2 regions of the Mycolicibacterium phocaicum genome follow, and region 2 is predicted to be linked to the other one. Evidence: riboswitches for the same ligand, from Rfam matches in the RefSeq annotation. Region 2 holds a riboswitch; the other holds the start of a gene.
What was found. Region 2 has a riboswitch for cobalamin ahead of G6N46_RS16965 (ABC transporter substrate-binding protein). Riboswitches for the same ligand answer to the same signal wherever they lie in the genome.
Positions count from the first base shown of each region.

Region 1: it holds a riboswitch for cobalamin, as region 2 does, so the genes downstream of both, metE (5-methyltetrahydropteroyltriglutamate--homocysteine S-methyltransferase) here and G6N46_RS16965 (ABC transporter substrate-binding protein) in region 2, are expected to answer to the same signal.

Region 1 covers NZ_AP022616.1:4,441,602-4,445,004, reverse strand. Annotated here, with positions in the region: gene metE (5-methyltetrahydropteroyltriglutamate--homocysteine S-methyltransferase) at 1-1,775, opposite strand, end outside; cobalamin riboswitch at 1,889-2,092, opposite strand; gene G6N46_RS21215 (YbjQ family protein) at 2,119-2,514, opposite strand; gene G6N46_RS21210 (CbtA family protein) at 2,572-3,403, opposite strand, start outside.
Region 2 covers NZ_AP022616.1:3,515,821-3,519,223, reverse strand. Annotated here, with positions in the region: gene G6N46_RS16975 (glycoside hydrolase family 3 N-terminal domain-containing protein) at 1-1,013, shown strand, start outside; gene G6N46_RS16970 (TetR/AcrR family transcriptional regulator) at 1,039-1,638, shown strand; cobalamin riboswitch at 1,823-2,008, shown strand; gene G6N46_RS16965 (ABC transporter substrate-binding protein) at 2,077-3,084, shown strand; gene G6N46_RS16960 (FecCD family ABC transporter permease) at 3,105-3,403, shown strand, end outside.

The sequences.
Region 1 (3,403 bases), 930 kb from region 2:
ACGATGCCCGCATCCTGCAGGTCGACCGTCTCGTCTCGGATGGCCAGGGCCACCTGGTTGGCGGAGTCGGCCAGTGGCTGGTCGTCGCGGACGAACGACCAGGCCAGAATCGTCACCGGCCCGGTGAGCATGCCCTTGACCGGCTTGTCGGTGAGAGTCTGTGCGTACCTGGCCCATTCGACCGTCATCGGCTGCCGACGCGTGACGTCGCCGAACAACACCGGCGGACGCACGCAGCGGCTGCCGTACGACTGGACCCAGCCGTTCTTCGTGGCGAAGAAACCGTCCAGCTGCTCGGCGAAGTACTGCACCATGTCGTTGCGCTCGGGCTCGCCGTGCACCAGCACATCCAGACCCAGGTCCTCCTGCAGCCGAATGACGGTCTCGACTTCGGCCTTCATCTGATCGGTGTACTGAGCCTCGTCGATCTCACCGGCGACCAGCGCGGCACGCGCCTTGCGGATCTCGACGGTCTGCGGAAACGAGCCGATGGTGGTCGTCGGCAATGACGGCAGACTGAGGCGCGCGTCCTGCGCCTTACGCCGCTCGGCTGCCGGCCCGCGGCTGATGCCGCCGGTCAGCACCTCCTTCAGCCGCGCCCGGACGGAGTCGTTGTGCAGGCGCGGGTCCTGCGCCCGCGACGCGACAGCCGCGCTCGACGCCTCGAACGCTGCGGCCACCGCGTCCCGGCCGTCGCGCATCGCCGTCGCCAATGTCGCGACCTCACGGACCTTTTCGGCGCCGAAGGCCAGCCAGCTGCGCAGGGCGTCGTCCAGATCGGACTCTGGTTCGAGCGAGTACGGCACATGCAGCGTCGAGCACGATGTCGACACCGCAACCGTCTTCGCCGACCCGACCAGCGCCCCCAGCCGAGCCAGCGCGGTTTCCAAGTTGGTGCGCCAGATGTTGCGGCCGTCGACGATGCCCGCGACCAGCAGCTTGTCGGCCAGGCCCGAAACAGGCTGATCGCCCCCCGCGACGAAATCAACTGCGATACCTTCGATCTGGGTGCGGGCCAGCGCCGGCAGCGCGGCCCCCAGCTCGCCGAAGTAGGTCGCGACCAGGATGGCCGGGCGCTTGGCCGCGCCCGCGAGCGTGGTGTAGACCTGCTCTGCCAGTTCGGCGCCACTGTCGAGGATGTCGGTGACCAGCACCGGCTCGTCGATCTGCACCCACTGCGCGCCGGCATCGGCCAGCCGGCCCAGCAGTTCGACATACAGCGGCAGCAGCTCACCGAGCCGCTCGATGGGCGCGGCGGCGCCGTCGACCGCCTTACTCAAGGCCAGGAAGGTGATCGGCCCGACGATCACAGGGCGACCCGAAATACCTTGCGTCTGAGCTTCTTTGAGCTCATTCAGCACCTTGGCCGGATTCAGGGTGAACGCGGTGTCCGGACCGATCTCCGGGACGATGTAGTGGTAGTTGGTGTCGAACCACTTCGTCATTTCCAGCGGTGGAATGTCCGCCGTACCGCGGGCCGCGGCGAAGTAGCGATCCAGGTCGTCGGCTACACCGCTCACCCGGGCCGGTAGAGCACCGAGCAGTACCGCGGTGTCGAGGACCTGGTCGTAGTACGAAAAAGTGTTGACCGGAACGGAATCCAGACCGGCCCGGGAGAGTTCGGCGAGAGTATCGCGGCGCAGACCCGCGGCGATCTCTTCGAGTGCGGCGCGGTCGATCCGGCCGGCCCAGTAGCGCTCGACGGCGCGCTTGAGCTCACGGTTGGGGCCGATGCGGGGCGCACCCAGAATGGTTGCGGTGAATGGTGTTGACATGCGACGTCCTTAAACGCGACGGAAGTGCGCACCGCCCAAGGACATCCATCGAGGACAGCGCGAACCGCCCTCGGCGATTGCCCATTCCACGAGGCGATGCACCGCCGGACGCGGCGCATCCGGCACAGCTGGCAGGTCTTCGGACTCGCAGGCGCGCACCTTCTGGTGCACCTAGTGGCCGTCGCTTCCCAATCCGTGGATCAGTGCGGATGACGGCGGTCGTTCCTGCATACCGCTGCGGGACAGTCCCGGATTCTCACCGGGTTCCCTCTCATGGCGGTTCCCCGCCATTCGACGCCGCAGACGCCGAGGCGTCATTGGCAAACCAGCTGCGCCGTGGAGACTACCCTGTCGGGCCCTGTGCCGGGCCCGGGCCGCCGCCGTAACCCAACTGCTGCGCGGTGTAGCGGGCCGCGTCGGTGACCGGAACCGCCTGCACCGCAGTGCCGTACGCGCAGATCTCGGTCCACACGTCGCCGATCTCCGTGGTGTCGAACCGCATCCCGATGATGGCATTGCCGCCGCGGGCCTGACATTCCTGGAGCAGCCGGCCCATGGCCTCGTTGCGGCTCTCGGCGAGGTTCTTGGTCATGCCCTGCAGCTCGCCGCCGAACATCGCCTTGAAGCCGGCGCCCATCTGCGCGAAGGCATTCCGGGAGCGGACGGTGAGGCCGAAGACCTCACCGCAGACCCGCTGAATCTCCCACCCGGGCAGGTCATTCGTCGTGACAACCAGCATGCTGCCGCCTTTCTGTGTCGGTACGCCTCGAACTGTAGTGCGCGGCAACCGCAATCGTCAGAGAGCGGCTGCCACGTCCTGCGCCGGTGCGGCCTTCCGGGCGCCACCGAGGTAGCGCTCGACGAGCCCGCCGAACACCAGCCCGATGACCGCCCAGATCAACGCCTGGTCGATCAGCGAGTACCACCGGAACTTCCACAGCAGGTCGGCGTCGAACCCCGGATAGATGAGTTGCCCGGGCGCATAGACCTTGCCGTCGACGGTCACCGGCGTCGGGAAGGTGTTGGTGATCGGCTGCGGCGTCTCGGTCGCGGCGCGCGCGAAACCGAACTCGCCGGAGTGCTCGACGTTGGCGGCCAGATCGCCCAGCGACGGCAGGGCCGCCAGCAGTCCGCCGTACAGCACGAAGAACCCGAGCACCGCGATCCCGATCGCGCGCGCCCAGCCGACCTTCCCGGACAGCTTGCGCGCGGCGAACACCGCGAGACCCAGCAGGGTGAGCGAGCCCCACACCATGCCCAGGTACAGGAAGCCGCGCGTCTCCATTGTGAATTCGTGACCGATGGCGGGCGGGTTCGACGGGTATTTCACGAACGGCAGCAGGTACACACCCAGAAAACCGAATCCGGCGGCGGTCCAGCCCAGCACCTTGGGCCGTACCCCGAACCGGCCGTGCAGCACCAGATACGCCACGGCCACCAATGCGCCCATCGCCACGGAGAACGCGATGATGCCGGTGGCCGCACCGATACCCGACTGGATGGACCGGCTGAACAACTCCGGCCCGTCCGGCTCGACCGGGTGGCCCATGGCCGTGTGGACCGTCGAGAGCACGTTCATGCGGCCGGACTCGTAATCGATGGCCTTGTCGATGGTGGGTTCAGCAAAA
Region 2 (3,403 bases):
ACGCGCTGCTCAGCACCCTCACGCTGCGGCAGAAGCTGGCGCAGCTGCTGATGGTCGGCGTCAAGGACGCCGCCGATGCCCGTGCCGCGGTGACGCAGCAGCAGGTCGGCGGCATCTTCATCGGTAGCTGGACGGACCTGTCGATGCTGTCGGACGGTTCGATCCCCGCGCTGCAGGCCGCATCTGGCGCGCTGCCGCTGGCGGTCAGCATCGACGAGGAGGGCGGCCGGGTGTCCCGGCTGAAGAAGCTGATCGGCCCGCAGGAGTCGGCGCGCGTGCTCGCCGCGACCAAGACCCCCGCCGAGGTGCAGGCCATCGCCAAGGACCGCGGGCTGCAGATGAAGGACAAGTTCGGCATCACCGTCGACTTCGCGCCCGACGCCGACGTCACCGAAGAACCCGACGACGAGGTCATCGGCGACCGTTCCTTCGGCGCGGACCCGCAGAAGGTGACCGAGTACGCCGGCGCCTACGCCGCGGGCCTGCGCGAGGCGGGGCTGGTTCCGGTGCTCAAGCACTTCCCGGGGCACGGGCACGGCTCGGGCGACTCGCACACCGGTGGCGTGAAGACGCCGCCGCTGGAGGCGCTGAAGGACAACGACCTGGTGCCGTACCGGACGCTGACGACGCAGGAGCCCGTCGCCGTCATGGTCGGTCACCTGCAGGTGCCGGGCCTGACGCTCGGGGACGACCCGGCGAGCCTGAGCAAGCCGGCCTACGACCTGCTGCGCAGCGGTGAGTACGGCGGCCCGCCGTTCGACGGTGTGGTGTTCACCGACGATCTGACCGGCATGGCCGCCATCACCCAGCACTTCGGCGTGGCCGACGCGGCGCTCAAGGCACTGCAGGCCGGCGCCGACGTCGCCCTGTGGATCACGACCGACGGCATCTCCGACGTGCTGGACAAGCTGGAGGCGGCCGCGAAGGCCGGGCAGCTGGACCAGGCGCAGATCGACAAGTCGGTGCTGCGGGTGGCGGCCATGAAGGGGCCGGGCGCGAAATGCGTGAAGTGAGCTGCTCGTTGCATACCCTGTTCTGATGGCAGGTGGAACCAAGCGGCTGCCGCGGGCCGTCCGCGAACAGCAGATGCTCGACGCCGCCGTGCAGATGTTCTCGGTGAACGGCTATCACGAGACCTCGATGGACGCGATCGCCGCGCAGGCCGAGATCTCGAAACCGATGCTGTACCTCTACTACGGCTCGAAGGAAGAGCTGTTCGCGGCGTGCCTGGACCGCGAGCTCACGCGGTTCGTCGACACCGTCCGGGCCGACATCAACTTCGCCCAGAGCCCGCGTGACCTGCTGCGCAACGCGGTGCTGTCGTTCATGACGTACATCGACCGCAACCGGGCATCGTGGATCGTGCTCTACACACAGGCCACCAGCTCGCAGGCGTTCGCCCACACCGTGCGCGAGGGCCGCGAGAAGATCATCGACCTGGTGGCGCGGCTGCTCAGCGCCGGTACCCGAAACCCGGAGCCCGACAGCGACTTCGAGATGATGGCCGTGGCCCTGGTGGGTGCCGGTGAGGCCATCGCGTCCCGCGTCAGCGCCGGCGACACCGACGTCAACGATGCCACCGAGCTGATGATCAACCTCTTCTGGCGTGGCCTGAAGGGTAAGCGCGCCGAGTCGTAGGTTTGTCGCACATTCGCGGACCGTCAGCCCGTCCGGGGCTCTCTCCCTTGGCACCTTTCGCCGGGAGCCGTCAACTTTCCCTGACGCGTCAAGGAAAGTTGACCACTCCAAATCGCATGTGCCACAGGAGAGGACGACACGCCGCCGGCAGCGACACGCCGGCGCGGCCCCGCCGCGGCGCTGGTATGGTCCGATTCGAGCCAGTCGAACCCAACGCGGTTGGGTCAGGGAATCCGGTGCGAACCCGGAACTGACGCGCAGCGGTAAGGGGGACAGGCGGAGCAACGGCCACTGGCCCCACGTGGGCTGGGAAGGCGCTCCGGCCTGGATGATCCCGAGTCCGAAGACCTGCTGGCTCGGGCTCTCGCGGCCTGGCGGCGCGAGGACCCGCCCACGCATGGACTCCGCGAACCGAGTCCCGGATCGGAAGGCGCCGCCGTGTCTCGACGCACCATTGTGCTTGTCGCACTGCTCGTTTCACTCGTCTGCTCATGTGGCGGACCGCGAGCGACCGGAACTGTCGACGCCGGAACCGCCGGCTATTCCGTCACCCTCGAGAACTGCGGGCGAACGGTGACGGTGAAAGCGCCACCGCGGCGCGCGGTTTCGATCAATCAGCCGGCCTCCGAGCTGCTCCTGGCGCTCGGGCTCGCCGACCGGATGGCCGGCACCGCGTCCTGGAGCGACGACGTCCGGCCCGACCTCGCCGCCGACAACGCCAAAGTGCCTGTGCTGAGCCGGGATTTCCCGTCGTTCGAGCGGGTGCTGACAGAGAAACCAGACTTCGTGTACGCGACGTTCGACTGGTCGTTCACCGATCAAGGTGTGGCCCCGCGGGATCGGTTCGAGCGGCTCGGAGTGCCGACGTATCAGTCCTCCAGCGAGTGCGGCGGCCAGGACGCGGCGCAACAACGCGCGCTGACGCTCGACGACCTGTATGCCGAAATCAGTGATATTGCGAAGGTTTTCGGCGTCACTGAGCGTGGTGACAAGCTGGTTTCGACGCTGCGGGCGCGCATGGCGACAGCGACCAGCGGACTCAAGGCCGACGACGTCACCCTGATGTGGTGGTACGCCGGTACCAGAACGCCGTACATCGCGGGCTGCTGTGGAGCGCCGGGCATCATCACCACGGCGGTGGGAGCGCACAACGCGTTCGCCGACAACCGGCAGCTGTGGCCGGAGATTTCGTGGGAAGCGATCCTGCAGCGCGACCCCGACGTGCTGGTCCTCGCCGATCTCACCCGGGGCAAGGACGGTGACAGCGTCGCTGACAAGATCAAGTTCCTCGAAACCGACCCGGCGGCAAGCAAGTTGAAGGCCGTGCGGGAGCGGCGGTGGATCGTCTTGCCGGCCAGCGCGATGGATCCGTCGCTGCGCAACGTCGACGCGATGGAGACCGTCGCTTCCGGGCTGCGCTCGTTCGGGCTCGGCGGGAAGTCCTGACAGCTGTGCGCGCCGCCGGAATGGTGATGCTCGGTTTCGGGCTCCTGGCGCTGTCGGTCGCCGCGGCCATGATCATCGGGCCGGCCGAGCTCGGCTTCGGTGACGTGTATGCCGTCGTCGCGCAACATGTTTGGGGTCGTCAGGCGAACATCGCGCCGATCGACGACGGTATCGTATGGGAGTTGCGGCTGCCACGCGCCCTGTTGGCCGCGATCTGTGGCGCGGGGCTGGGTATCTGTGGGGCGATCCTGCAGTCGCTGATGCGCAACCCGTTGGCCGACCCCTTCATGCTGGGCATATCCTCCGGTGCGTCGACGGG